4 regions of the Cupriavidus sp. FW305-46 genome follow, and region 2 is predicted to be linked to each of the others. Evidence: predicted binding sites of a transcription regulator. Region 2 holds the regulator's gene; each other region holds the start of a gene.
What was found. Region 2 encodes sigma-54, which starts transcription at its own class of promoters, with help from an activator protein. Its sites were predicted from a motif close to TGGCANGNAANCTGCTTT; they were not measured.
Positions count from the first base shown of each region.

Region 1: a site for sigma-54 is predicted at 2,715-2,732, ahead of AC3WON_RS10070 (PQQ-dependent methanol/ethanol family dehydrogenase). Genes of this name have one in related genera too.
Region 3: a site for sigma-54 is predicted at 5,423-5,440, ahead of AC3WON_RS14880 (isopenicillin N synthase family dioxygenase). Genes of this name have one in related genera too.
Region 4: a site for sigma-54 is predicted at 3,492-3,509, ahead of AC3WON_RS11860 (ammonium transporter). Genes of this name have one in related genera too.

Region 1 covers NZ_JBYSZI010000015.1:96,525-103,650, reverse strand. The annotation lists gene pqqE (pyrroloquinoline quinone biosynthesis protein PqqE) at 1-403, shown strand, start outside; gene AC3WON_RS10075 (c-type cytochrome) at 484-807, opposite strand; gene AC3WON_RS10070 (PQQ-dependent methanol/ethanol family dehydrogenase) at 908-2,650, opposite strand; gene AC3WON_RS10065 (quinoprotein relay system zinc metallohydrolase 1) at 2,852-3,823, opposite strand; gene AC3WON_RS10060 (quinoprotein dehydrogenase-associated SoxYZ-like carrier) at 3,820-4,599, opposite strand; gene AC3WON_RS10055 (ABC transporter permease) at 4,617-5,429, opposite strand; gene AC3WON_RS10050 (type 1 periplasmic-binding domain-containing protein) at 5,437-6,642, opposite strand; gene AC3WON_RS10045 (PQQ-dependent catabolism-associated beta-propeller protein) at 6,635-7,126, opposite strand, start outside.
Region 2 covers NZ_JBYSZI010000040.1:3,935-11,060, reverse strand. The annotation lists gene AC3WON_RS19575 (monovalent cation:proton antiporter family protein) at 1-196, opposite strand, end outside; gene AC3WON_RS19570 (KpsF/GutQ family sugar-phosphate isomerase) at 338-1,321, shown strand; gene lptC (LPS export ABC transporter periplasmic protein LptC) at 1,364-1,993, shown strand; gene lptA (lipopolysaccharide transport periplasmic protein LptA) at 2,061-2,711, shown strand; gene lptB (LPS export ABC transporter ATP-binding protein) at 2,780-3,580, shown strand; gene AC3WON_RS19550 (RNA polymerase factor sigma-54) at 3,715-5,196, shown strand; gene hpf (ribosome hibernation-promoting factor, HPF/YfiA family) at 5,245-5,595, shown strand; gene ptsN (PTS IIA-like nitrogen regulatory protein PtsN) at 6,052-6,507, shown strand; gene hprK (HPr(Ser) kinase/phosphatase) at 6,589-7,126, shown strand, end outside.
Region 3 covers NZ_JBYSZI010000026.1:63,889-71,014, reverse strand. The annotation lists gene AC3WON_RS14905 (GlxA family transcriptional regulator) at 1-463, opposite strand, end outside; gene AC3WON_RS14900 (M20/M25/M40 family metallo-hydrolase) at 651-1,910, shown strand; gene AC3WON_RS14895 (hypothetical protein) at 2,031-2,294, shown strand; gene AC3WON_RS14890 (phospholipase D family protein) at 2,320-3,897, opposite strand; gene AC3WON_RS14885 (ABC transporter substrate-binding protein) at 4,072-5,112, opposite strand; gene AC3WON_RS14880 (isopenicillin N synthase family dioxygenase) at 5,656-6,654, shown strand; gene AC3WON_RS14875 (superoxide dismutase family protein) at 6,759-7,126, opposite strand, start outside.
Region 4 covers NZ_JBYSZI010000019.1:74,657-81,782, forward strand. The annotation lists gene AC3WON_RS11850 (Bcr/CflA family multidrug efflux MFS transporter) at 1-1,167, shown strand, start outside; gene AC3WON_RS11855 (mechanosensitive ion channel family protein) at 1,187-2,044, opposite strand; gene AC3WON_RS11860 (ammonium transporter) at 2,258-3,460, opposite strand; gene AC3WON_RS11865 (HU family DNA-binding protein) at 3,969-4,250, shown strand; gene AC3WON_RS11870 (acyl-CoA thioesterase) at 4,461-4,946, shown strand; gene AC3WON_RS11875 (CreA family protein) at 4,962-5,444, shown strand; gene AC3WON_RS11880 (acid phosphatase) at 5,478-6,320, opposite strand; gene AC3WON_RS11885 (class I adenylate-forming enzyme family protein) at 6,368-7,126, opposite strand, start outside.

The DNA of each region.
Region 1 (7,126 bases), on a different contig from region 2:
GGGCACGACCTTCCTTGGCGTGGCGCCGGACGGCACCGCGCTGCCCTGCCACGCGGCGCGCATGCTGCCGGGCCTGGCGCTGCCCAACGTCGCCACGCAGGGGCTGCGCGAGATCTGGACCGAAAGCGATGCCTTCCGCCGTTTCCGCGGCACGCAGTGGATGCAGGAACCCTGCCGTTCCTGCGACCAGCGCGAGCAGGACTACGGCGGCTGCCGCTGCCAGGCGTTCCTGGTCACCGGCGACGCCGCCGCCACGGACCCGGTGTGCGAGCGCTCCGGCGCGCACGACAAGGTCAGCGAGATCGTGCTGCAGGGCCGGCTGGCCGTGGCGCAGGCGCGCGAGCAAGCGATGGTATTTCGCAGCGATGGCAACTCGCTGCGGCTGAGCAGCGGCCAGCGCTAAGAAAGGGAAAACCCCGGCATGGCAGGCGCCAGCCGGGGTTCCTTGCCGGCATGCCGGCATCGTCCAGACAGTCGCCGGCCTCAGCTGGCACTCAACACCCACTCCGCCAGCTTCTTCGCATCGTCCTCAGCAAGGCTGCCATGCGGCGGCATCGGAATCCGCCCCCACGCGCCCTTGCCGCCTTCGCGGATCTTCTTCGCCAGCCGCTCCGCCGCCTGGCTGTCGCCCTTGTACTTGGCGGCCACCTCGGCAAACCCCGGCCCCACCAGCTTTGACTGCATGCCATGGCAGGAAAAGCAGCCGCTCTTGTCGGCCAGGGCCTGCATGTCGGCGGCCGTGCCGGCCAGTGCCGCGCCCGGCAGCAGCGCCGAAGCCACCGCCAGCGCCATCCATTCCTTCTTCATACCTGAGTCCCGTTTCATCCTGTTGCACCCGCGCCCGGCGCGCGCATCGCACCCATGATGCGATGCGCGCGTGCGCCGGGCAGTGTCATCTCCCGCCAGCTCAGCTCTTGTGCAGCTTGAACACCCACACCGAGCCGCCCTGCTCCAGGAAATTCACGCGCTTGGCCACCTCGCCGCCCCACAGCGGCACCGCGCCGCCCCAGCCGGACACCACGGCCACGTACTGCTCGCCGTTCTCTTCCCAGGTGACCGGGGGCGCCACCACGCCGCTGCCGGTCTGGAACTGCCACAGCTCCTTGCCGGTCCTGGCGTCGGCCGCCTTCAGGTAGCCTTCCGGCGTGCCCCAGAACACCAGCCCGCCGGCAGTGGTCATCACCCCGCCCCACAGCGGCGCGCTGTTCTTGACCTCCCACATGATCTTGCCGCTCTTGGGGTTGATGGCCCGCAGCGTGCCGATGTAGTCCTCGTTCAGCGGCTGGATGGTGAAGCCCGCGCCCAGGAAGGCAGCGCCCTTCTTGTAGCTGATGGGCTCGTTCCAGATATCCATGCCCCACTCGTTGGCGGGCACGTAGAACAGGCCGGTCTGCGGGCTGTAGGCCATCGGCTGCTGGTTCTTGCCGCCAAGGAAGCCCGGCGCGGCAAACACGGACTTGCCCTTCTTCTCGTCGCTGCCGGCGGCGGGGTCGCCGGGGCGGCCTTCGGCGATGTAGTTGGGGCGGCCGCTCTTCAGGTCGATGCCGGTGGCCCAGGTGATCTTCTTGACGAAGGGGAAGGCGTTGACCAGCTTGCCGCTGGCCGCGTCGTTGACGTAGAAGAAGCCGTTGCGGTCGGCCTTGCCGCCCATGCGCTTGCCGTCCAGGTCGAAGGTCACGAACTCATTGACGCCATCGAAATCCCAGCCGTCGTTCGGGGTGTTCTGGTAGTGCCAGGCGATCTTGCCGGTGGCGGGATCCAGCGCCACCGTCGAGGCCGAGTAGAGGTTGTCGCCCTTGCGGATATGGCTGTTCCACGGGCCCGGATTGCCGGTGCCGAAATACACCAGCCCGGTGGCCGGATCATAGGTGCCGCCCAGCCAGGTGGCGGCGCCGCCGGTCTTCCAGGTCTCGCCCGGCCAGCTTGCGTTGGCGGTGCCGGTCACGCCGTTCTCGGTCTTGTTGCCGTCCTTGTCGTACTTGTAGCCCATATGGCCTTCCACCACCGGCCGCGACCACACCAGCTGCCCGGTCTTGGCATCGCGTGCGTCGACCCGGCCCACCACGCCGAACTCGCCGCCCGAGATGCCGGTCAGCACCATGCCCTTGACGATCATGGGCGCCGCCGTGTACGAATAGCCGGCGGCGTAGTCCTCCAGCTTCTCCTTCCACACCACCTTGCCGGTCTTCTGGTCCAGCGCCACCAGTTGCGCATCGAGCGTGCCGAAGATCACCAGGTTGTCGTAGAGTGCCGCACCGCGGTTCACCACGTCGCAGCACGGCATGATGCCTTCGGGCAGCCGGTGCTCATACTTCCAGAGCTTGCGCCCGGTCTTCACGTCCAGCGCATAGATGCGCGAATACGAGGCCGTCACGAACATCTTGCCGTCATGGATCAGCGGCTGCGATTCCTGCCCGCGCTGCTTCTCGCCGCCAAACGAGAACGACCACGCCGGCACCAGCTGCCCGACGTTCTTCGTATTGATGCGCGACAGCGTGGAATAGCGCTGGCCTTGCGGGCCCATGCCCCACGACAACACATCGCCGGGGCTCTTTGCGTCGTTCTCGATCATGGCATCGGTCACTGCCGCCTGCGCGGCCAGACTGGCCGCGGCAGCCGCAACCGCCATCACTACTCGTAACGTCCTCATTGCCATCTCCTCTCTTGTTTTGGGTTTCCCTGGTGCGCCACTGCGCCACACACCAGACATGCCTTTGGCAAGTCCCATGCCAGTCGCATCCCCGCACCAGCACGCCGGTTGCGGCCCGGTTGCGTGATGCCAGCCGTGCCAGCGCGCAACACTGCGTTGCAGCTGCTCCAGAATTGAACAGCCCGCCACGGCTGGCCGGCGTCAGTGGCCAAGCGCGCTTTCCTCGCGCGCCGGGTAGAGATGTCCGACGTTGCGCAGGTACTCCGCGGGCATCGCGGCCCAGTGCGCATAGGGCTGCGGCACCGGCATCGCCATGACCTCGGCCAGGTCCCGCCCCTGCGCCGCGGCCTCGCGCAGGCGCGTATCCAGCCATTGCAGGTAGCCGCGCGTCTGCGCGATGGCCTCTGCGCCGCCGCCGGCCGCAGGCACTGGCCCGTGGCTGGGGACCAGCACGCGCGCCCCGCTGTCGGCCAGCAGCGCCTGCAGCCGGTCCAGGCTAGCCAGCCAGCGGCCGATATCCGCGTGCGGCGTGGTCGGAATGCGTTGCCGGAACACCAGCCCGCCGGCAAAGACCACGCCCGCGCTGTGGTCCAGCACCACCAGGTCGTCGCCGGTATGGCCGTCCAGGCGCACCAGCTCCAGCGTATGGCGCCCGATCGTGCGCCGGCCCGGCGCCAGCGCGTGGGCAGCCGGCGCGGGCTCGGTGCCGCGCATCCAGTCGCCGCACAGGCGGTAGAGGTTGTCGGCATAAGCGGCACCCTCGCGCCGCGCCCCGTCGATGGTGCCGGCCAGGGCGCTGCCGCCCACATCGGCATAGGCCTGGTTGCCGAAGAAATAGTCGGGATGCAGGTTCAGGTTCAGCACCAGCCGCACCGGGGCGGCCGTGACCGATGCAATCGCCTTGCGCTGCTGCTCGCCATACAACCGCGACGGGCCGGTGTTGATCACCACCACGCCGTCGCCGGTGTCGATAAACGCGGTATTGATGATGTTGCAGCCGTTGCCGGGCGCGAAGTCGGCATTGGCGCCTTCCAGCAGCCACACGCCCGCGGCGATCTCGCGCGGGGCCAGGCGGTAGTCGGGAGGCTGCAGCACGGCCTGCTGGGCGAATGCCGGCGGCACGGGCTGGCCCGCCAGGCATAGCAGCAACCACAGTAGTACGCGTCGCTTCATTGCCACACCCGCGCGGCGATGCGGTTGCCGTTGTTGTCGTGGCCGGCCACCGTCATGCCCGGCTGCACGGCATCGCGCAGGTCGAAGGAGAAGATCGGGTTCTCGGCAACCGGCTCATGCAGCGTCAGGCGCAGCAGCGGCTGCCGGGCCGCGTCGGCCAGCACCAGGGTCTCGATATGGAACGCCGGGATGCCCGCCGCCAGGCCGGTATCCATCGGGTGCATCACGCGCAGCCGCACGCGCGCCGCGGCCCCGCCGAAGCCCGGGAACACGCGCGCGTCCACGCGGTTGAGCGTGCGGCTCCAGCTGCCGTCGCGGCGCGTGGCGCCAGGCACCGTGCAGCCCCCGCCGCCGGCATCGACCAGCACGCTGCCGACATGCCAGGTGCCATCGCGCGTGCGCGCCGCCACCCGCACCGGCGAAGCCTGTTCCAGCTTGAAGCGGAACGACAGCGACGGGCGCACCCGCAGCGGTTCGAACGCCAGCACCTCGCGGATCGGGTTGCGGTCCACCGCCACCACGATGCGATCCACTTCGCCCAGCGCCGAGGCATCGAAGGCGATCGGCACGCGCATGGGGTCTTCCGCAAACGCCGGCCCGGTCACCCTGACGCGGCTGTCGAACACCACCGGGCCAGCCTGCAGCAGCTCCTTGTGGATCCAGGCCCATTGCGGCGACTGCAGCGGATCGCCGTGCGCGATGACGGCGCCGTCTGCCGCGGCAGCCGCTACCGCCGGACTGGCCATGCCCAGAGCGGCCGCCATCAGCAGGACCATGCCCCGCGTCCGCCGCCTCATGCCTGCTGCCCCCGGCGCGCCATGCCGCGCTGCGGGTCGTAGCCCTGCAGCGCCAGCGCGAAGAACACCGCCGCGCTGCCCGCCACCACCGCCAGGCTCAGCGGCGCCACCTGCCCGTACAGCGCAAAGCGGATCGCCTCGACCGCGTGGGTGAAGGGATTGAAGCGGGCCAGCTGGTACACCACCTGCGCGCCCGACTCCTGCAGCTTCCACAGCGGGTACAGCGCCGAGCTGATGAAGAACATCGGGAAGATCACGAAGTTCATGGTGCCGGCAAAGTTCTCGAGCTGGCGCACATGGACCGACAGCAGCAGGCCCAGCGCGCCCAGCATCAGCGCGGCCAGCGCCATGGCGCCCGTCGCCGCCAGCAGGTGCAGGGGCTCGAAGCGGATGCCGAAGGCCATCGCCACCAGCAGGAACGCGGCCATCTGCAGCAGCGACAGCACCGTGCCCGCCGCCAGCTTGCAAGCCAGCAGCCAGCCCCGCGGCAGCGGCGCGGTCAGCAGCAGCCGCATCACGCCCATCTCGCGGTCGTACACCATGGCCAGCGACGACTGCATGCCGTTGAACAGCGCGATCATGCCCAGCAGCCCGGGCGCCACGTAGACCTTGTATTCGATGTAGGTGTCGTAGGGCGGCGCAATGGCGACGCCCAGCGCGTTCTGGAAGCCCGCGGCAAACACCAGCAGCCACAGCAGCGGGCGCACCAGCGACGACAGCAGGCGCCCGGGCTGGCGCAGGTACTTGCGCAGCTCGCGCCCGCAAACCGCGCGCAGCGCGCGCCAGCGATGGATCAGGATGGAGGCCATGGGTGCGCTACGCGGATGGGGCCCGGCACGCCGTGTCGGCTTCATCGGCGCCCAGGGTGTCGAGGTTGTTCTTCGGATGCAGCACGCCGTCCACCGGGGCCATGCCGGCCACGCCGTCAGGGTGGGCCAGCAACACCGGCTGGCGCAGCTGGCGGTCCCAGCGGCGGAACGACAGTGGCGGCCCCTTGAAGCCGTCCACCACCACCTGCCCGGCGGCAAGCGCTTGCGCCTGTCCGGCAAACCCGGCCCCGGGCAGGCGCGCCACGCTCTCGGCGATGGCCTTGACCGCCACCCAGGCAGCCCAGTCGTAGCCGGTCATCGGACGGCCCGCCGCGCGCATGAAGCGCCGGTTGAGCTGCGGCCCGCCATTGCGCTCCCAGGCCCAGTGCCACGCCTGCGCGCCCAGCCCGCTGGCGCCCACCACCGGGCGCGGCAGCAGCGTGGCGTAGGGCACGCCGCGCGCGAACTCGCCGTCGGCATCGGCCACCACCACCACGTCATAGTCCACGCCGCCGGTCAGCAGGCCGAGGTTGGCCTGGTCGCGCTCACGCGGGTCGTTGGACAGCCTGAAGGCGCGTTGCGCCGACCAGGCAATGCCAAAGCGCCGCGCCGACGTCACCAGCGCGTCGCGCTGCGCCGCATCGGCCGCGGACGGGCCGCTCAGCAGCAGGGCACGGCGCCATTTGCGCAATACCAGGTACTGCATCAGCGCATCCGCGCGCATGCGCAGGCTGGGCAGCGTGTGCAGCAGCACCGGCGCGCAGCCGGCGCCGCGCAACGCGTCGTCATCGGCCGACACGTTGAACAACAAGGCCTCGCCCGGCTTGACCGCACCCGTGGCTGCCCTGACCGATGCCGACGGCAGGTCCAGCAGGATATAGCGCGTGCCCTGCCGCGCCAGCGCAGCGACCAGCGGGGCCACCTCGGCTTCAGTGCGGGCTTCCTGTGCTTCCAGCCTGAGCGACTGGCCCGCGGCCTCGAGCGCCACGCGCGCTTCGGCGGCCGCCACCTGGGCGCCGTCGAGCGCACGGCCCTGCGGCTGGCCGGGATAGCGCTGCGCCAGGCGCCGGGGCGCATAGCGCGCGTCGTCGGCCTGCGACACGACCGCCACGCGCACCTCGGCAGCGTGCACCGCGGCAGGCAGCCACGCCAGCGCCATGGCGCCCAGCCCGGCACGCCACCACTGCCACCACGCACGCGAGCGCTCAGTCATCGATCGCCACCGAATGCGGCACCCGGCCCGCCTTGAGCGTGGCCACCGCCTTGCGGCTGGCGGTGTCCACCACGCTGACATCGTCGGACAGGCCGTTGGCGACATAAAGCAGTGCGTTGTCGCGGCTCAGCGCCAGCCCCCAGGCGCGGCGGCCGACCAGCACATAGTCATGCACCCGGCGCGACGCCACCTCGACCACCGCGACATGGTTGGCGCGGCCCAGCCCGATATAGGCGCGCGTGCCGTCGCCGCTGGCCGCCATGCCCACCGGGGTCACGTCCTCGGCGCGAAAGCCCCGCGGCGCGAAGGCGATGGTCTGGGCCACCTCGAAGGTATCGGTACGGATCACGCTGACGCTGGCGGAGAGCTCGTTGGACACCCACAGCTCCTTGCCGTCGCGCACCAGCAGCAGCCGCCGCGGCCGGTTGCCGACCTGGATATTGCGGATCACCTTGCGCGCGGCGACGTCGATGACATGGACCAG
Region 2 (7,126 bases):
TCAGGAAGACCACGCCGAATTCGGCCAGGTACTTGGTCTGCGCGGTGTCGCTGGCCAGCCCCAGCGCATGGGGGCCGATCAGGATGCCGACTGCCAGGTAGCCGAGCATCGGCGGCAGCTGCAGCATGCGGAATGCGACCACGCCGAAGACGGCGGCGGCCAGCAGCACCAGGGTCAGTTCCAGCGGAGAATGCATCAGGCGGTCTGGGTGACCGGCCAGGCGCGCGGCCGACCCGGCACGGGCACCCTGCCGGCAAAATACGGCGAGCACGGCAAGCACGACGTGCGCCATGGGTCGGGCCAGGCGCCATCGCATTCGTTGGTATACTTCGTCGCCATGATAGCCAATTTCGATGCGGATCGAGCACTCAGGCTCGCCCGCGACACTCTCCAGACCGAAGCCGATGCGGTTTCCGCACTTTCCGGACGCCTGAACGGCGACTTTGCCCGTGCCGTGCTGCTGATCCTGCAATGCACCGGGCGCGTGGTCGTCTCGGGCATCGGCAAGTCCGGCCATATCGGGCGCAAGGTCGCGGCCACGCTGGCCTCTACCGGCACGCCGGCGTTCTTCGTGCACCCGGCCGAAGCCAGCCACGGCGACCTGGGCATGGTCACGCGCGACGACGTGCTGATCGCCTTCTCCAATTCTGGCGAGACCGGCGAGCTGCTGTCGATCATCCCGATCGTCAAGCGCATCGGCGCGCGGCTGATCTCGGTCACCGGCAACCCCGACTCCAACCTGGCCAAGCTGGCCGACGTCCACCTGGACGCGGCGGTCGAGAAAGAAGCCTGCCCGCTGAACCTGGCGCCGACGGCCAGCACCACCGCGGCGCTGGCGCTGGGCGATGCGCTGGCGGTGGCGGTTCTCGATGCGCGCGGCTTTGGCGAGGAAGACTTCGCCCGCTCGCACCCCGGCGGCGCGCTCGGGCGCAAGCTGCTGACCCATGTGCGCGACGTGATGCGCACCGGCAACGCCGTGCCCGAGGTGCGTGAAAACACCCCGCTGGCCCAGGCGCTGATGGAAATCACCCGCAAGGGCATGGCCATGACCGCCGTGGTGGACCCGGACGGACACGCCATCGGCGTCTTCACCGACGGCGACCTGCGCCGCCTGCTGGAAACCCCGCGCGACTGGAAGACCGTTCCCATCGGCGACGTCATGCACCGCAACCCGCACGTGGTCAACGAGAACCAGCTCGCCGTCGAAGCGGTGCAGGTGATGGAGGCCAACCGCATCAACCAGCTGCTGGTGGTGGATGACGACGGCCGCCTGACCGGCGCGCTGCATATCCACGACCTGACCCGCGCCAAGGTTATCTGAGCGGGCGCGGCCCGGCACAACCGGCACAACGCCAAGGACACCATGCAGGCACTCCTCGCCTCCCTCAGCGGCATCGTCATGCGGCTGCTGCCGCTGCTGCTGATGGCCTTCGTGGCGGGCAGCACGTTCTGGCTGGTCCAGATCAACTCCCCCAAGGAAGACCCGGCCGCGCAAAGCGCCAAGAAGCATGAGCCCGATTACTTCATGGACCGCTTCTCGGCCACCGAGTTGGCACCGGACGGCAGCACCAAGATCCGCTTCACCGGCGAGCGCATGATCCATTTCGAAGATGACCAGACCTACGAGGTGACCCGGCCCGCCATGCGCGCGTACGAGCCGGACCGCCCGCCGGTCACCGCCCGCGCCGATATGGGCCGCATGAACGCCGAGGGCTCGGTGATCGACCTGTACGGCAACGGCTTCGTCATGCGCCAGCAGGGCGTGGACGTGTCCAAGGACCCGCAGCTGACCGCCGCATCCAGTTATTTCCAGCTGCTGGTCAATGACGACATCGTCAAGACCGACAAGCCGGTCAAGCTGACGCGCGGGCCGTCGGTGATGACCGCCAACGGCCTGATCTTCAACAACGTCACGCGCGAAGTACAATTGCTCGGCAATGTACGCGGCACCATCATCACCGGGCCGACCCCGGGCCGCGCGCCGGGGTCCTGAGCCCCGGCCCGGGGGCCGCACCAACCCGCACCAACGTACCCAGACGCCCTCAAGCAACCCTGCCAACATGACTGCTTCCCTGACGACATCGTCCCGTCGACGCACCGCCCCGGCCCTGCTCGCCCTGGCCATGGCCTTCGGCCTGCTGGCCCAGCCCGCCCTGGCCGAGCGCGCGGACCGCGACAAGCCGATGGTGCTGGAGGCGGACAACGCCAGCTACGACGACGTCAAGCAGATCTATACGCTGACCGGCAACGTGGTGCTGACCAAGGGCACCATGATCCTGAAGTCCGACGCCGCCGAACTGCGCACCGATCCCGAGGGCTACCAGTTCGCGGTGGCCACCGCCAAGCCGGGCAAGCAGGCCTACATCCGGCAGAAGCGCGAAGGCGTCGACGAATACATCGACGGCTGGGGCGACCGCATCGAGTACGACGGCAAGCAGGAGTACTCCAAGCTGATCGGCAATGCCCGCATGGCGCGCCTGCAGGGCGCCAAGCAGGTCGACGAGATCCGCGGCGCGGTGCTGACCTACGACAGCCGCAAGGAGTTCTACACGGCTGCCGGCGGCGGCAGCGGCGACGCCGCGGCCGCCAATCCGTCCGGCCGCGTACGCGCGGTGCTGTCGCCGCGCCAGGACCAGAAGGCCGGCGCCACGGGCAGCAGCGGCTCGCCGCTGGACCTGAAGCCAGCGCCCGCGCCTGCCAACAAACCCTGACGCCTGGCGCCGGCTGCGTGCATCGCATGCGGCCGGCGCCGGAAACGCCTGAACGCCAGACTGTGCCAATGACCGATACCGCAACCATCGCCGACAAGCCTTCCGTCGAAGCCTCCACCGTCCTTGCCGGCGGCAGCACCCTGGTCGTGCGCCACCTGAAGAAGCGCTATGGCTCGCGCACGGTGGTCAAGGACGTCTCGCTCGACGTGAAGAGCGGCGAGGTGGTCGGCCTGCTCGGGCCCAACGGCGCGGGCAAGACCACGTCGTTCTACATGATCGTGGGCCTGGTGGCGCTGGACGAAGGCGATATCGTGCTCGACGGCGACCACATCAGCGGCCTGCCGATCCACGAGCGCGCGCGCATGGGGCTGTCGTACCTGCCGCAGGAAGCCTCGGTATTCCGCAAGCTCAACGTCGAAGAGAACATCCGCGCGGTGCTGGAGCTGCAGCTGGACAAGGGCAAGCCGCTGGCCAAGGCCGAGATCGAGCGCCGCCTCGATTCGCTGCTCGACGACCTGCAGATCGCGCACCTGCGCAACAACCCGGCGCTGTCGCTGTCGGGCGGCGAGCGCCGCCGCGTGGAAATCGCGCGCGCGCTGGCGTCGTCGCCGCGCTTCATCCTGCTGGACGAACCCTTCGCCGGCGTGGACCCGATCGCCGTGGGCGAGATCCAGCGCATCGTCAGCTTCCTCAAGGCGCGCAATATCGGCGTGCTGATCACCGACCACAACGTGCGCGAGACGCTCGGCATCTGCGACCACGCCTACATCATCAGCGAAGGCACGGTGCTGGCCGCGGGCCAGCCCGAGGAAATCATCGCCAATGACGCAGTGCGGCGCGTCTACCTGGGCGAGAACTTCCGCATGTGATGCAGCGGCCTGCCATGGAGCGGCAGGCCTATTCGCGGGCGCACGTGGGCCTGCCACAGCCAGCAGCGATCAGACCGCATAAGCGATAGCAATTTCCGTTCCAACAACGGAAAGATGCGCATAGAATAGGTCGCATGAAACCGTCGCTACAGCTCCGCCTTTCCCAGCATCTGGCCCTGACCCCGCAACTGCAGCAGTCGATCCGGCTGCTGCAGCTTTCCACGCTGGAACTGCAGCAAGAGGTCGAACAGGCGCTGACGGAAAACCCTCTGCTCGAACGTGAGAACGACTGGATCGAAAGCCCGCTGCGCGTTGCGGCCGACGGCTCGGTCAACCTGCAGAGCGCACCGGCGCCCGCGCCGGCAGAGCCGCAGGGCAATGGCGAGGCCCGCGCCGATGGCGCGGCTGACGACGACAGCTATGGCGACAGCGGCAACGGCGACGACTATGGCAGCGGCGACTGGAGCCTGGACGACTTTGCCCGCCGCCCCCAGGGCGACGAGGATGAAAAAACGCCGATGCAGCTGCGTGAAGCCGAGCCCACGCTGCGCGAGTACCTGATGGAACAGCTCACGCCGCTGAAGATCTCCGCGCGCGACAAGGGCCTGGCCATCTTCCTGATCGAATCACTCGACGATGATGGCTACCTGAGCGCATCGCTTGAGGAGATCTGCACGGAGTTGCCGGAAGAACTCGAGTTCGAGATCGAGGAAGTCCACGCCATCCTCACGCTGCTGCAGAGCTTCGACCCGCCCGGCGTGGGCGCGCGCAACGCCGCCGAGTGCCTGGCCCTGCAGTTGCGGCGCCTGACGCACCCGCAGCGCGAACTGGCCCTGAACATCGTGACCAACCACCTGGAGTTGCTCGCAGTACGCGACTACACGCGGCTGAAGAAGGCGCTGCAGGTCGATGAAGCGGCGCTGAAGTCCGCACACGAACTGATCCGCTCGCTGGCGCCCTACCCCGGCCATGCATACAGCCGCCCGGAGGCGGACTTCGTGGTGCCGGACGTGTTCGTGCGCAAGGGTGGCGGCGGCTGGATCGCGCAGCTCAATCCGGATGTGATGCCGAGGCTGCGCATCAATGACATGTATGCACAAATCCTGCGTGGCGCGAAGGGTGAGTCCGGCACCGCCGGGCTGCAGCAGAAGCTGCAGGAGGCGCGCTGGCTGATCAAGAACATCCAGCAGAGGTTCGACACAATCCTGCGTGTCTCGCAGGCCATTGTCGAGCGTCAAAAGAACTTTTTCAGCCACGGCGAAATCGCCATGCGCCCCTTGGTTTTGCGGGAGATTGCCGATACACTGGGTTTACACGAGTCAACCATCTCCCGGGTGACGACCAATAAATATATGGCAACGCCGATGGGTACTTTCGAACTGAAGTACTTCTTCGGCAGCCACGTGTCCACCGAAACCGGTGGCGCGGCTTCATCAACGGCCATCCGCGCCTTGATCAAGCAACTGATAGGAGCCGAAGACCCGAGGAATCCCCTTTCCGACAGTCGCATTGCCGAACTGCTGGGCGAACAAGGCTTCGTTGTCGCACGCCGCACCGTTGCCAAGTATCGCGAAGCCCTGAAGATCCCCGCAGTCAATCTCCGCAAGTCTTTGTAGCCGAGCCCACCGCCTGCCTGGTGAGGCTCTTTCAGAAGGAGAAGCGCTATGAACTTCAAGATCAGTGGACACCACCTGGACATCACGCCCCCTCTGCGTGAGTACGTGGAAACGAAGCTGGAGCGAATCGTCAGGCATTTCGATCAAGTCATTGGCGTTAGTGTGCTGCTCTCTGTCGACAACCATAAGGAAAAGGACCGGCGTCAGTACGCGGAAATCAATCTACATCTCAAGGGCAAGGACATCTTTGTCGAAGCGCATCACGAAGACCTGTATGCAGCGATCGACGCACTCGTCGACAAGCTGGACCGTCAGGTGATCCGCTACAAGGATCGCGTGCAAGGCCACGACCGCGAAGCGGTCAAGTACCAGATGGCCGCAGCGCAAATGCAGCAATGACCGTGCCCGGCAGCCCCGCAGCGGGCTGCTGAATCAGGATTGAACAGGCAAGCCGCGCCATGAAGCGCGGCTTTTTTGCGCCCTCGCGTTCCCGGTTGCCGCCGGCATGCCGCGCCCGCACTGGCGGCGCGGCCCGGCTGTGGCGCCGGAGCCAATGCTTTTCACCCGAATGAGCAAGGGTGTTCGCAAGCGCTGCGCCAAGGTGTATGCTGCGCCATACAAAGAGAGGGAATCCTGGCCGTGCCCCGCACCGGTGCACCGGCTCCCCGCCGCGGAGGCACGATTGCATCACCATGTATCGTTCTGCACCGGCTTGCCCCGTTGCGCTGCACAATGCGGGAGTAGTCGCTGCTCTATAATGGGCCGGACGCCTCCGGCCAGGCCAACGGCAGGCCGGAGCCAGCCCACTGCCCGGCGGGGCGGTCCGCCCGCTAACTGAAATCCTGCGCATCGCCCATGAATCGTTTGGCCAAATTGCTGCCACCCGGCAACATCACCCTCGACGTCAGCGTCACCAGCAAGAAGCGTGTGTTCGAGCAGGCCGGGCTCCTCTTCGAGAACAACCATGGTGTGGCGCGCGCCATCGTGACGGACAACCTGTTCGCGCGCGAGTCGCTTGGATCCACCGGCCTGGGCGCCGGCGTGGCAATCCCGCACGGCCGCATCAAGGGCCTGAAGCAGCCGCTGGCCGCGTTCATGCGCCTGGCCGAACCAATTCCGTTCGAATCTCCCGATGGCAAGCCGGTATCGCTGCTGATCTTCCTGCTGGTGCCCGAACAGGCTACGCAGCAGCACCTGGAAATCCTGTCCGAAATCGCGCAACTGCTTTCCGACCGCGACATGCGTGAAGGGCTGGCCACGCTGCCCACGCCCGATGCCGTCCATCAGTTGCTGATCGCATGGCATCCCTGATCCCCTGACCCCTCAAGCGGGCCGGCACCAGACCGGGCAGGCGCCGAGGCGCTTCGCAAACCGCCCCACCAGTCATACCGCATGGAACTCACCGGCGTCACCTCCCAGTCCATCTTCGACGACAACGCAGCCGACATCAAACTCTCGTGGGTGGCCGGCCTGGAAGGTGCGGACCGCGCCTTCGACGTGGAGTTCGCCCGCGAAGCCACCTCCGCCGCCGACCTGGTGGGCCACCTGAACCTGATCCACCCCAACCGCATCCAGGTGCTCGGCAAGCCCGAGATCACTTATTACCAGCGGCTCGACGACGAGACCCGCAAGCGCCAGATGGGCGAGCTGATCCTGCTGGAGCCGCCCTTCCTGGTGATCGCCGACGGCATGGAGCCGCCGCCCGACCTGGAACTGCGCTGCACGCGCTCGTCCACGCCGCTGTTCACCACGCCGGTGTCGTCGGCCGCGGTGATCGACCACCTGCGCCTGTACCTGTCGCGTATCTCCGCGCCGCGCGTGACCATGCACGGGGTATTCCTCGACATCCTGGGCATGGGCGTGCTGATCATGGGCGAATCGGGCCTGGGCAAGAGCGAACTGGGCCTGGAACTGATCTCGCGCGGCCACG
Region 3 (7,126 bases), on a different contig from region 2:
TCTGGAACATCCAGGGCGCGCCGGTCCTGGCGCCGTCGAGCAGCCCCAGCTGCAGCGGCAAGACCATCCCCGACGAACACGCGGCGATCCAGCCGCCGGCCTGCGCATGGCGCTCAACCAGGCGCAGCGCCGCGGCATCGCGCTGCACGATCTCGCCCAGCTGCAGCGCGTTGCTGGCCAGCAGGGCGGGGATCACCAGCAGCGTGCGGCTGTCCGCGGCGCGGGTGCGCCGGGTGGAGGCCACCAGCCCCGGCAGGTCTGCCGCCAGCGTGCGCCCGTTGCTGCCGCACAGCTGCCAGCTCAGCGTGGGCGCGGCGTCGGGCCGCTGCAGGCTGGCGACGCCGGCCACGGTGCGGAGCACGTCGAGCGCGGTGAACAGGCTGCCCGGCATGGCTTGCGGCAACCATAGCAGGCGGACATGCAGCGGGATGTTCTGTGAAGGCGGCGTGATTGCGGCTGGCATGCCAGGGGGCGTGGTCGGGTGCATGAGCGAAGCGTGGGGGGCAGGATGCCGTGGCGGGATCGGCATCCGGATTGGCGATATTGATCCTCCCCTAAGGTTCTGGCAAGGGCTAGCATCGTGCAGTTGTGCCGCGGCGCTGCCTGTGCGCCGAGGCATGGCACCAACAAGACCAATCCGAGGAGATTCCATGCCGTTTTCCGTTCGCCACGTTGCCGTTGCCGCCGCCCTGACGCTTGCCGGGGCCGGCACCCTGGCCAGTGCCGCCCAGCCCGATGCCGCGCTGCTGTCCGCCGCGCAGGCGGCCCAGCCCGCGCTGGTGCAGTCGCTCAAGGAGATGGTGTCGATCGAATCCGGCAGCGCCAACGCGAAGGGGCTGGCGCAGATGGCCGGCTATACCGAGAAGCGCCTGCAGGCGCTGGGCGCGAAGGTGGAACGCATGCCCGTCACCAAGGGTCCGGGCACCATGGTCAAGGCCACCTTCACCGGTACCGGCAAGCGCCGCATCATGCTGATCGCCCACATGGACACGGTGTACCCGGACAACACCCTGGCCACGCAGCCCATCCGCGAGGAAGGCAACCGGCTCTACGGGCCGGGCATTGCCGACGACAAGGGCGGCATCGCCGTGATCCTCCATTCGCTGGAGATCCTGAAGAACCAGGGCTGGCGCGACTACGCGCAGATCACGGTGCTGTTCAACCCGGACGAGGAGGTCGGCTCGGTCGGCTCCGGCGAAGCCATTGCCGCGCTGGCCGCGCAGCACGACGTGGTGCTGTCGTGCGAGCCCACCGCGGCCAAGGACGTGGTCAAGGCCGAGTCGCTGCTGCTGGGCGCCTCCGGCACCGCCACCGCCACCATGCAGGTCAAGGGCCGCGCATCCCACGCCGGCGCCGCGCCGGAGCGCGGCCGCAATGCGCTGATCGAACTTGCCCACCAGTTGCAGCAGACGCGCGACACCGCCAGCCAGGTGCCGGGCTCGCAGCTGAACTGGACCCAGGCCCAGGCCGGCACGGTGCGCAACCAGATCCCGGAAAGCGCCGTCGCCTACGGCGATGTGCGCACCACCGCGGCCGGCGCCGCGGAGAAGCTGAAGGTGGCGCTGCAGGACAAGGTCAAGTCCAGCCAGTTGGTGCCGGAGACGCAGACCACGGTGACGATGGAAGAGGGCCGCCCGCCGTTCGTGGCCGACGCGCGCGGCCGCGCGCTGGCCAAGCGCGCGCAGGAGATCTACGCCGAGCTGGACGGCCGCACGCTGGCCCTGGCCGAAGGCACTGGCGGCGCCACTGACGCCAGCTATGCCGCGCGCTCGGGCAAGCCCGCGGTGGTGGAAAGCTTCGGGCTGGCCGGCTTCGGCTATCACGCCCGCGACGAGTACATCGAACTGGACTCGATCGTGCCGCGCCTGTACCTGATGACCCGCATCCTGCAGGATATCGGGCGCAACTGAGCCGGCGCGCCAGGCCTGCGTTGCCGGCGCCTGGTTGCCCCTCCCGGCAAGCTGCTACAGTGTCATGGCTGCCCGCATGCGGCGGCCATGACAAAAGAGACCTTGCAGGGGGAGACAGAGATGAACCGCAAAGGCTTGCTGGACGCGGCCACGGCACTGGAAGACCTGGCCGCCGGCCGCACCCCCGCACCCGCGCAGGTGGCCGCGGGCGCCGCCGCGCTGGAAAAAATCCACGCCGATTACCCGGCCTGGCGCGACGTGGGCGATGCCTTGTTTGGCCTGAAGGCGCTGGCCGGCGGCAGCGGCATGGCGCTGGACACCAAGGGGCGCCAGCGCGCCGGCCGGCTGGCCGATGTGGTGCGCAGCCTGCTCGACCAGATCTGAGGGGCCGTGCTCCCGGGAACCCGTTCTACAGCATCGACTCGATCGGCAGGATCGACAGGAACCAGATGCCAAGCCGGCGCCACCAGCTGGTGTTCGGCTCGGTGTCGTGGCGGATGACTTCGTCGTCGCGCCGTTCCAGCCAGTACAGCTTGCCGGTTTCATCGAGCTTGACCTGGTAGGCCGCGCGCGGCACCACGCTGGCGAAGGTGGATTCGATCCGGCCAGCCAGATCCGGGCTGTCGATGACGAAGCCCAGTTCGGTGTTGATCGTGGCCGAGCGCGGGTCGAAATTGAACGAGCCCACGAAGACCCGGGTGCCGTCGACGGCAAAGGTCTTGGCATGCAGGCTGGAGCCCGAGCTGCCAAAGGGGCCGGCGCGCTCTTCCTTCTTGCCGGGCGCGGCCGAGCGGCGCAGCTCATACAGGTCCACGCCGGCTTCCAGCAGCGCCTTGCGCCGCTTGGCATAGCCCGAATGCACGGCGGCCACGTCGGTGGCTTCCAGCGCATTGGTCAGCACGCGCACCGCCACGCCGCGCCTGGCCATGTCGGCGAAATAGGACGTGCCGCCCGTCGATGGCACAAAGTAGGGCGAGACCAGGTCAAGCTCGCGCTGCGGGTCGCCCAGGATTTCACGCAGCTGGTGCGCCACCAGGGTGTTGCGCGATGCCTCGCCGAGCGCCTTGGCCGGGTTGTCGCTGACCATGCGCGTTTTCGCCCACTGGAACCGCAGCGTGCCGTCCAGCATCCGCTGCACGTCAGGCAGGTCGCGCACCGCGGCCAGGTAGGCTGCGGCAGCGGGGGTCTGCTCGACTGCACGGGCCTTGCTGGCCAGCGCCTGCAGCCGTTCGACACTGACCGGCGGCACCAGCCGGTCCACCGGATAGGCCGACGCACTCGACCAGTAGCGGTCGAAATCGTGCGCCACGTCGCCGGCCGCGGGCCCGATGGCGATCACGTCGAGGTCGGCAAACAGCACGCCATCGGTGGCGCCGAAGTATTCGTCGCCGACATTGCGCCCGCCGATGATGGTGGCGACGCCGTCGGCGGTGAAGGACTTGTTGTGCATGCGCCGGTTCAGGCGCCGGAAATCAGTCAGGAAATTGAGCGCCTTGGGGTGGCGGATCACGAACGGGTTGAAGAGCCGCACCTCGACCTGCGGATGCGCGTCCATGGCCGCCAGCCATTCGTCCATGCCGGCGATGCCGTTGTCGTCAAGCAGCAGGCGCACGCGCACGCCGCGGTCGGCGGCTTCATGCAACGTTTCCAGCAGCAGGGTGCCGGTCAGGTCGTCGCGCCAGATGTAGTACTGGACGTCGAGCGTGCGCTGCGCGGTGCGCGCCAGATGCACGCGCGCGGCAAAGGCGGCGTAGGCATTCTCGAGCGGATGGATGCCGCTCAGGCCCGGATGGCCCGCCACTTCGCCGGCCACCGCCTGGCCCAGCGGCGTGGCCTGGGATTCGGCGGGCGTCAGCGCAAAGGATTCGGTGCGGTGATCCAGCGGCGGCAAGGCGCAGCCGCCGAGCAGGGCGGCGCAGCACAGCAGCAGCGAATTGGCGCGCAGGCGGCGGTGGGGGGCGAACGCGGCGTCTGTCGGCGATGGCATGGCGGGTCCTGTCGGACCCCTCGCGGGGGCCGATCGTTACGGCAATGCCGCCATGTTGCCATGCCGCGCGGGCCGCGGGCTTAATTACGCACCGGGAGCGGGAAGTGTTGGCGCGCCACGGGGCTCCGGCGCATCGCCCAGGCCAGGGACGATATACAGACGGGCGTGCTCTCCTTACGCCTTGAGGCGGCGGTCTGATGGCGCGGGCAGGAACTGGTCAGTCCAGATGTCCGCCACCGTCAGCGGCGCCTTGATGCCGAAGGCGCCGACGGTTTCATCCAGCGTTGCCTGCAGCCGTGCCGGCGTGGCCGCGCCCCAGCCGTCGCGCCGGGTGTCGGGCGTCTTCATGGTGCCGTCGACAATCAGGCGCAGGCGCTCAGTCTCCAGCGCCTGGTCGGCCAGCGGCTCGCGCGCCTTGACCGCGGCACCGCCCGCGGCGGGATCGGCAATGGCGTCGAGCCAGCCGCGGGTCGAGGCCTTGACGAAGGCCTTCATCACCTCCGGATCGGATGTCATGCTCTTGCGGTTGGCTACCAGCCCGTTGCCGTAGGACTTCATGCCGTAGTCCGAGAAGCGGAACACGGTGATCTTCTCTGGCCCCATGCCGCGCGCCTTCAGGTTCACCAGGCCGGTGAAGAAGAAGTAGGCGGCGGCATCGAAGTCGCCCTTGACGAAGCGCGTGTCACCGATATCGGGCGTGACGCTCTCCCACTTCACGCCGCCGGGGTCGAAGCCCTGCGCCCTGGCGAAGACCGGGAACAGCTTGCGCGAGGCATTGAACGGCTGGCCCAGGATGGACTTGCCGGCCAGGTCCGCTGGCCTGACGATGCCGCTGCCCTTGCGCACCAGGATCGCGTTCGGATTGAGGTCGTACTGGATGGCTACCGCCTTGAGCGCGGCGGACGGATTGGTGGTGTTGAATTCGATCATCGCCGCCAGGTCGGCCGAGGCGCAGTCATAGGCGCCGCCCGCGACCAGGCTGATGGCCGAAGCCGAGCCGTTGCCGGTATCGATGGTGACGTCCAGCCCGGCGTCCTTGTAGTAGCCGCGCTGGTGCGCCAGCAGGAACCCCGCGCCCGAGGCTTCCACCTTCCAGCCGAGATTGAACTTGAACTTCTGCAGCGAGCCCGCCGCGCGGACATGGGGCACCGCGAACGGGGCGGCGGCAAGCAGGGCGGTGGCGCCAGAGGCGCGCAGGAAGGAACGGCGACGCATGTCTTTCTCCGGAACGAATGTCACTGGACGATGCGTGCGCGGGCGGGTGGCGCGAGTGCGGAAGGCGAGCGTGGCCTCCCGGGACGCCGGCACCATGCCGCGCCGGCATGCGGCCAGGGCATGCGCGGGGACCGTGCACATCATCGGGAGCAATTTCCGGGCGGCGTGCCGCTGAACGCTTCTACTCCGCTGCGGTTTCAGCAGGATCCGTGCCGGGCGCTGCGCGGCGCCATGCACCAAGCCGTTGCCCGGCATGCGCCATCACGGCGCAAGCCCCGGCGCAATCGCTGCGATCCCGGTGCAAAACCCCTGGCCCGGAACCTGCATGACCTCGGGCAAGAGTAGAAGCGTTCACCATCCGCGCGGGGCGTCGCAGACGCGCGCCGGATGGCCGGGAATTGCTCTTGAAGTCCGTGCCCCGCGCGATCGCGCAGGCTGGCACAGGCGACCTCAGGAGCGCGTTGTCCCGGCGTGCGTTGCCATGGGTGGTCTGCCTGTGCCGGCGAGGGGCCAATCCCTGACCCGCTTTGCACAAGGAACACCATGAGCCAACCAGACACCGCCTACGCCCTGGCCGAACTCCACCGCGAATCGCGCATGGGCGCGTTCGGTTCGGAAACCCGCCAGCGCGAGATCCGCCGCATCGACCTGTCCGACTACGCGCGGCGCAAGCCGCAAATCGCTGACGAACTGTGGCAGGCATCGGTAGACGTCGGCTTCTTCCAGATCGCCAACCACGGCATCGACCTGGCCAGCGTGCGCGAAGCCTTTGCCATGACCGAGTGCTTCTTCGCGCTGCCTGACGCCGTCAAGGCGCAATACCCGCTGCAGAAGGCCAACAACGCCGGCTGGGAAAGCCGCGCGCAGGTGCGCCCCTCGACCGGCACCCCGGACCAGAAGGAGTCCTACCAGATCACGCGCCCGCACATGGCCGGGCTGTGGCCCGGCGATGACGAACTGGAAGGCTTCCGCGCCACCATGCTTGCCTTCGAGGCGCAATGCTGGGAGGTGGGCATGAAGGTGCTGTCATGCTTCGCCGGCAAGCTCGGCTTTGCCAGCGACTTCTTCACGCAGGCGCACGATCCGCGGGCGCCGGACTACCAGAGCACGCTGCGGCTGCTGCACTACTACGCGATCCCGCCCGAACTGCGCGACAAGCTGGAGCTCTGGCGCGCCGGTGCGCATACGGATTTCGACTGCCTGACGCTGCTGTTCCAGCGCCCCGGCCAGGGCGGGCTGCAGGTCTGCCCCGGCAAGGAGATGGAGGCGCAGGCATGGACCCCGATCGACCCGGACGAGGAAGTCATCACCTGCAATATCGGCGACATGCTGATGCGCTGGAGCGACGACCGGCTGCCGTCGAACTTCCATCGCGTGCGCAATCCCGCGCCGGATGACTACATGGGCCCGCGCTACAGCATGGCGTTCTTCTGCCAGGCCAACCGCGGTGCGATGATCGAAGGGCCGGGCGGCAAGTATCCGCCGATCAGCGCGGGGGATTACCTGCGGCAGCGGGTGAATGCGAATTTCAAGGGGTATTGAGGCGCGGAAGAATTTCCATGCCGACGGTTTGCTCCCCTCTCCCGCTTGCGGGAGAGGGAGAACCCCGGCGGGTTCGCAGGAGTTCTTGGTTCGCTATTCCTACCTTACGAAGCCGCCACCACCCCGCAAGCGATCCGCCCGCCCGCATTACCGGTCGGCTGCGTCTTGTAGTCGTCCGGATCCTTGTGTACCACCACCGCGCGGCCGATCACCCCGTTGGCGCCCGTGCCAACGGTCAGGTCCGGCAGCAGCATGCTGACGCGAACGTTGCCGCTGGCGTCCGCGGTGACGTTGTTCATGTCGCCGGCATGGTGGTCGGGCATGGTCATCTGGCCGTGGGGCTTGCCGGTCGGGTTGAAGTGGCCGCCCGCGCTCATCGCATCAGGCGCGGAGCAGTCGCCCTTCTCATGGACGTGGAAGCCGTGCACGGAGTTGGGCGGCAGGCCGGTGATCGCCGCGGTCATCATCACGC
Region 4 (7,126 bases), on a different contig from region 2:
CCTGCCTGGCTGCTGATCTGCGGTTCGCTGATGGCGATCGCGCCGTTGTCGATCGACATGTACCTGCCGAGTTTTCCGTCGCTGTCCGGCGATCTCGGCGTGGACATCGGCCAGGTGCAGCTGACCCTGGGCACATTCCTGGTGGGGCTGGCGCTGGGGCAGGCTTTCTATGGGCCGTTCAGCGACCGCTTCGGGCGCAAGCCGCCGCTCTATGTCGGCCTGTGCCTCTACGTGGCCGCCGCGGTGGGCTGCGCGCTGGCAGGCAGCGTGGAGTCGCTGATGCTGTGGCGCTTCCTGCAGGCGCTGGGCGGCTGCGCCGGCATGGTCATGGCACGCGCGGTGATCCGCGACCGGCTCGAGGCGCATGAGTCGGCGCGCGCGTTCTCGTCGCTGATGCTGGTGATGGGGGTTGCGCCGATCCTGGCCCCGATCGTCGGCGGCGCCATTCTCTCGGTGTCGGGCTGGCGTGCGATCTTCTGGGTGCTGGCGGTGGCAGGGATGCTGATCCTGCTGCTGGTCCACCTGCGCATGGAGGAATCGCTGGACCGGCGCCACGCGGCGCCGCTGCGGCTCGGCACGGTGGCGAAAAGCTATGCCGAGCTGCTGCGGGATCGCGAATTCCTCGGCTATTCGCTGTCTGCGGGTTTCGGCTCGGCGGGCATGTTCGCGTATATCTCCGGCTCGCCGTTCGTGCTGATCGAGCTGCACGGCATTGCGCCGTCGCACTATGGTTTTGTCTTCGGCGCCAATGCGCTGGGCCTGATCACGATGTCGCAGCTCAACGCCAGGCTGGTGCGCGGCCGCTCGCTCGACCAGGTGCTCGGGGGCACGCTGCTGGCGGCCTGTGCAGCGGGCCTGGCGCTGGCAGTTGCCGCGCTTGCAGGCATGGCGGTGCTGCCGGTGCTGCTGGCGGGCTTTTTCGTCTTTATCGGCGCGCTCGGCTGCGTATCGCCGAATGCGTCGGCACTGGCGCTCGCCCATCAGGGCCATCGCGCCGGCACGGCCTCGGCGCTGATGGGTACGCTGCAGTTTTCACTCGGGACGCTGGGCGGCGCGGCCGTCAGCCTGTGGCGCGACGGCACCGCGCTGCCGCTGGGCGTGGTGATGGCGGCCTGCGGCGCGGGCGCGGTGCTGATGCGCTACTACGGCCGCTCAGGCCGCCGTTGACACTGGCTGCGAGCCGCCGTCAGGCGGCCTGTTGCACGGCGGCCTCCTGCTCGACAGCCGCCTGTTGCACCACCACCATCTGCGCCGGCATCGGTGCGGCATAGCCAGCCTGGCCGAAGCTCTCGCGGATGATGCGGTTGGTATCGAAATAGACTTGCCAGTAGTGGTCGTTGTGGCAGTACGGACGCACCGCCAGCACCGGGCCGACCAGCGTGAACTCCAGGATCTCGACGTCGACCGGGGGCTCGGCCAGCACGTTGGGGATTTCCGCGATGCGGCCCTTCAGCAGCGCTGCCGCATGGGCGGTGTCGGTGCTGCCGGCAAGCTGCGCTTTCAGTTCCACGCGCCGGTACGGGTTGGCGGTGAAGTTCTGGATGGTATCGCTGAAGATCTTGTTGTTGCCGACCACGGTCTGCACATTGTCCGGCGTGTCGAGCGAGGTTGCGAACAGGCCGATCTCGCGCACCGTGCCGGTCACGCCGCCGATCGTCACGAAGTCTCCCACCTTGAACGGGCGCAGCACCACCAGGAACGCACCGGCAGCGAAGTTCGCCATCAACCCCGACCAGGCCATGCCGATGGCCACGCCAGCGGCGGCGATCAGTGCGGCGAAGGTCGTAGTCTGGATGCCGAAGAAGCCGAGGATGCCGATCACCAGCACCACGTTCAGCGTCACGGTGACGATCGAGCCGACATAGCGCAGCAGCGTGGGATCGACCTTCTGCTTGCCGAGCGCGTTCTGCACCATGCGCACGACAAAGTGGATCAGCCAGCGGCCGATGACCCAGAAGGCAAGGGCCGCCAGGATCTTGACCCCGAATTCCGTCGCGTAGGTGACGACCAGGGCCTTGAGGTTATCGAAGGTAGTGGCATCCATCGGCGTATTCCTTTCATGTTGGTGTCCGGCCGGCCGCCGGCACAACATCCCCCGATTCAGCCGGCAGCGATGTGCTAGCCCTGCGCGCTGTTGCGGCGCAATACATGGGCACGGCAATTATTGAGACGCCGTACCGGAAGTGCAAGCAAATTATTGTTAAGACAAGCCGCTTCGCGCAGCTTGTCTATTTAAATCAGGACGGCCCGAAAGCCATTACCAGTTGGTTTCCCGTTCCGGCGTTGCCGAAATCCGGTGCAAGGTCAGGTCCGCACCGTTGAATTCGCCTTCGGCATCCAGCCGGATGCCCACCAACTTCTTCAGCGCGCCATATACCAGGGTGCCGCCGGCCAGCGCCACCACGATGCCAAGCACGGTGCCGATCGCCTGCGCGCCCAGCGACACGCCGCCCAGCCCGCCCAGCGCCCTGGCCCCGAAGATGCCCGCGGCAATGCCGCCCCAGGCGCCGCACAGCCCGTGCAGCGGCCACACGCCGAGCACGTCATCGATATGCCATTTGTTCTGCGCCAGCGTGAACATATAGACAAAGAGCGCGCCGGCTACCGCGCCGGTGATCAGCGCGCCGAGCGGGTGCATCAGGTCCGAGCCAGCGCACACCGCCACCAGCCCGGCCAGCGGCCCGTTGTAGGCAAAACCCGGGTCGTTGCGTCCGGCCGCCCAGGCCGCCAGCGTGCCGCCGGCCATTGCCATCAGCGAGTTGATCGCCACCAGGCCGCTGACCTTGTCGACCGTCTGCGCGCTCATGACGTTGAAGCCGAACCAGCCCACCGCCAGCACCCAGGCGCCCAGCGCCAGGAACGGGATGTTTGAGGGCGGATGGGCGCTGATGCGGCCGTCCTTCTGGTAGCGCCCGCGCCGCGCGCCCAGCAGCAGCACCGCGGGCAGCGCGATCCAGCCGCCCAGCGCATGCACCACCACCGAGCCGGCGAAGTCATGGAATGGCGCGCCGGCCACGCGCGTGATCCAGTCCTGCACGCCATAGCGCTGGTTCCAGGCGATGCCTTCGAAGAACGGATAGACAAAACCTACCAGTACGAAGGTGGCGACCAGTTGCGGGTTGAAGCGCGAACGCTCGGCAATACCGCCCGAGATAATCGCCGGAATGGCCGCGGCAAATGTCGCCAGGAAAAAGAACTTGACCAGTTCGTAACCGTTTTTCTGTGCCAGCGTTTCGGCCCCGGACATGAATTGCACGCCGTAGGCAATGGTGTAGCCGATAAAGAAATAGGCGATGGTCGAAACCGCAAAATCCACCAGGATCTTTACCAGTGCGTTGACCTGGTTCTTCTTGCGCACCGTGCCCAGTTCCAGGAAGGCGAAGCCGGCGTGCATGGCCAGCACCATGATGGCGCCTAGCAGGATAAACAGGGCGTCGGTGCCGGTCTTCCAGTTGTCCATAGTGACCTCATGCTCAAAATGGGAGCGTGGGTATGCAAAAAGCATTCCAGCAATGGCCGCATCCTGGTGCCACGTGCACCTTGTCGGGTAAAACCGCACCGGAATGCCGCGCACGGGCAGGGGCGGCGCTGTTGGCAGCGTTGCCGCTGGGATCGCCGTGATAGTGCGGATGCGCCGAAATGGCGCGCAACGGCGGCGCTGGCTGAACCGTTATGGTGCAACGCCCCATTTGTGGGAATTTGTCCTATGCTGCTGGTTTGCCCCAGGCGCGCGCCGGTCTGGCGTTGCCGCGCTGCGGGACGGCCCGGCAAAGCCGGCTTCTGGCAAGCGGGAAAAGCGTGGAAAATTGCCCGCTAACCGGCCTCAATCAAGGATTTGCGGGTTTTTTTGTCGCATTGGTGCCACTGGGGATTGCTCTACGCGCGACGGGCAGATTAGACTGCGCCGATCGATGGCTTTGCCGCGAGGCACGCACATCGGTGACGACGACCAACAAGGGAAATCAGCCATGAATAAAGGTGAACTGGTATCGGCCATCGCCGCGGAAGCAGAACTGAGCAATGCCGCCGCCGAGCGCGCGCTCAACGCAGCGCTGGACAGTATCAAGAAGGCAGTGGCAAAGGGCGATTCGGTGACGCTGGTGGGCTTTGGCAGCTTCAGCGCCGGCAAACGCGCCGCCCGCACCGGCCGCAATCCGCGCACCGGTGAAACCATCAAGATCCCGGCCGCCAAGACGGTCAAGTTCTCTGCCGGGCAAGGTTTCAAGGACGCGGTGAACAAGAAGAAGTAAGCAGTTTGCGTCCACAGCGTGAAAAGCGGCCTTGCAGGCCGCTTTTTTGTTGCCTGGCACGGCCCCGCCTGCCGATACCGGGCCGCCGCCGGCAACGGCGGGCACGATCCGGGTTAAACTGCCGGCGCCAGCGTTCCGGCGTGCCCTCAGGCAATGCCGCCATCGCAGGTTCGCCCCCGAAATCCCGCCCCCGCAATCCGTACCCGCATCATGAACGACCAGTCCCACCAGCTTTCCATGACCGTGCTGATGACGCCGGACATGGCCAACTTCTCCGGCAACGTCCACGGCGGCACCATCCTCAAGTACCTGGACATGGTTGCCTATGCCTGCGCCAGCCGCTACGCCGGCCGCTACGTGGTGACGCTGTCGGTCGACCAGGTGGTGTTCCGCCAGCCGATCCACGTGGGCGAGCTGGTGACCTTCCTGGCCTCGGTCAACTTTACCGGCCGCAGCTCGATGGAAATCGGCATCAAGGTGGTGACGGAAAATATCCGCAGCAAGCTGGTGCGCCATACCAACAGCTGCTACTTCACCATGGTGGCCGTGGACGACAACGGCACGCCGGCCGAGGTGCCGCCGCTGGAGCCGCGCGACGAGGTGGAGCGCCAGCGCTTTGCCGCCGCCCAGCAGCGCCGCGCGCTGCGCCAGGAAATGGAAAAACGTCACGACGACATCAAGTCGTCGGTGACCTGAATACCGACCCCCGCCATGAAGCGCAACTGCAATCGCATCCGCACGGTCCTGGCCGTCGCCTGTCTGGCGGCCGCCTCGGGCGCCCACGCCGAGGAGATCGGCAGCGTCAGCACCAATTTCCGCATGACCGGCTCCGACAAGGTCGTGATCGAAGCCTATGACGACCCCCAGGTGGACGGCGTGACCTGCTATGTGTCGCGCGCCCGCACGGGCGGCATCAAGGGCCAGCTGGGCATGGCCGAAGACCCGCCGGAGGCATCGATCGCCTGCCGGCAGGTGGGCACGATCGCCTTCAAGGGGCCGATCCGGCAACAGGACAACGTCTTCTCCGAACGCATGTCGATCCTGTTCAAGGCCCTGCACGTCGTGCGCGCGGTCGACCGCAAGCGCAATACGCTGGTGTACCTGACATACTCCGACCGCATTGTCAGCGGCAGCCCGCAGAACAGCGTCACCGCCGTGCCGGTGCCGGCCGGCACGGTCATCCCGGTGAAGTAACCCGTGCAGCAGCCGGCCCCGGCACCCGGTGGATCAGGGGGCCAGCGCCGCGCTCTCCGCCTGGCAGTCGCGCGACGGGCGCGCGCCGCTGGCGCGTGCCGCCGCCACTTCGCGGCGGGCCCGGTCCAGGTCGGCGCGGAAGGTCGGGTCGGCATGCAGCCGCGCCACCGTTGCCGCGGCCATCATGCGGCCCTCGTTGACATCGCTTTGCCAGTGCACGTTGCAGACCACGCGGCTCTGGCCGAACGCGCGCCCGCGCGCCAGGATGTCATTGGCGCGTTCCGGCTCGACCTCAGCCAGGATCAGCGCCCAGGCCCAGCCGATGGCGCTGTGGCCGGACGGGTACGAACCGTCCTTTTCCAGCTTGGCGGCCTCGGCCGGCGTGCACATCTGGGTCTTGTTGGCAACGAAGGGGCGTGTGCGCTTGTAGTGGTCCTTGGCCTTGTAGGTGGACAGGCCGGCATCGACCAGGCTGCGGCGCAGCAGGATGTTCAGGTACGGCGTTTCTTTCTCGCTGACCGGCACGCCCAGCGCGCAGGAGAATGCGCTGGCGGCCTGCGGGAACGTCAACACGGCATCCTCGCCAGCCACTTGCCAGCGCGGTGAACCGCGCAGCGTCCCGGCCTGCCGCGCGGCGTCCTCATCCAGCGCCAGCGCTGCCGAGCCTTGCGCCGGCGGCGCGGGCAGCAGCTTCAGGCTGTCCGGGCGCACATCGGCGGCCAGGTAGCCGGCAGGCACGCCCGGGCGCAGTTCCGGCACCGCGGACAGGTTGGTGCCGCCGGCGGCGCAGCCAGCCACCAGGGCGGCGAGTGCCACCGCGATAGTTGCCCGCACCGGGGCGGACGGGGAGTGGTCACGCTTTGCTTGTTCCGTCAATTTGTTGTTCCTTGTTGTTCTTGTCGAGTCGGCTGTCCTGCCGCAGCTCAGGTGGCAGCGTCGAACAGCTTGCGCAGGTTCGACTTCAGGATCTTGCCATTGGCATTGCGCGGCAGCATCTCCTGGTAAATCAGGATACGCACCGGCACCTTGAATGCGGCCAGCCGGGTGCGCACGAAATCCTGCAGCTCGGCCTCGCTCGCCTGCATGCCGGGCTTCAGGCTGATCACCGCGGCCGGTTCTTCGCCCAGCGTCTTGTGCGCGAGCCCGACCACCGCGGCATCCATCACCGCGGGATGCTCGTACAGGGTGCTTTCCACTTCGATGCAGTAGATGTTCTCGCCGCCGCGGATCAGCATGTCCTTCATCCGGTCGACGATATAGACGTAGCCTTCCTCATCCAGCCGCGCAATGTCGCCGGTGCGCAGCCAGCCGTCGGCAAAGGTCTGCGCCGTGGCCTCGGGCTTGTTCCAGTAGCCGCGCACGACATTGGCGCCGCGCGCCATCAGCTCGCCGGTCTCGCCGGGCGGCAAGGTGCGGCCGTGTCCGTCCACCACCTTCATCTCGCCGATCGGCAGCGCCGGGCCGCTGCTGTCCGGGCGCATCACGTATTCCTCGGCGCTGTGGCTGGTGAAGGTGGACGACGTTTCCGTCATGCCCCAGCCGATGCCGGGAGCGGCCAGCGGGAATACCTCGCCGATGCGCCGCACCAGTTCGGGCGATGCCGGCGCGCCGCCGTAGTTGACGTTCTCCAGCGAGGACAGGTCGAAGCGGCCGCGCTCCGGATGCTCCAGGATCTGCCATGC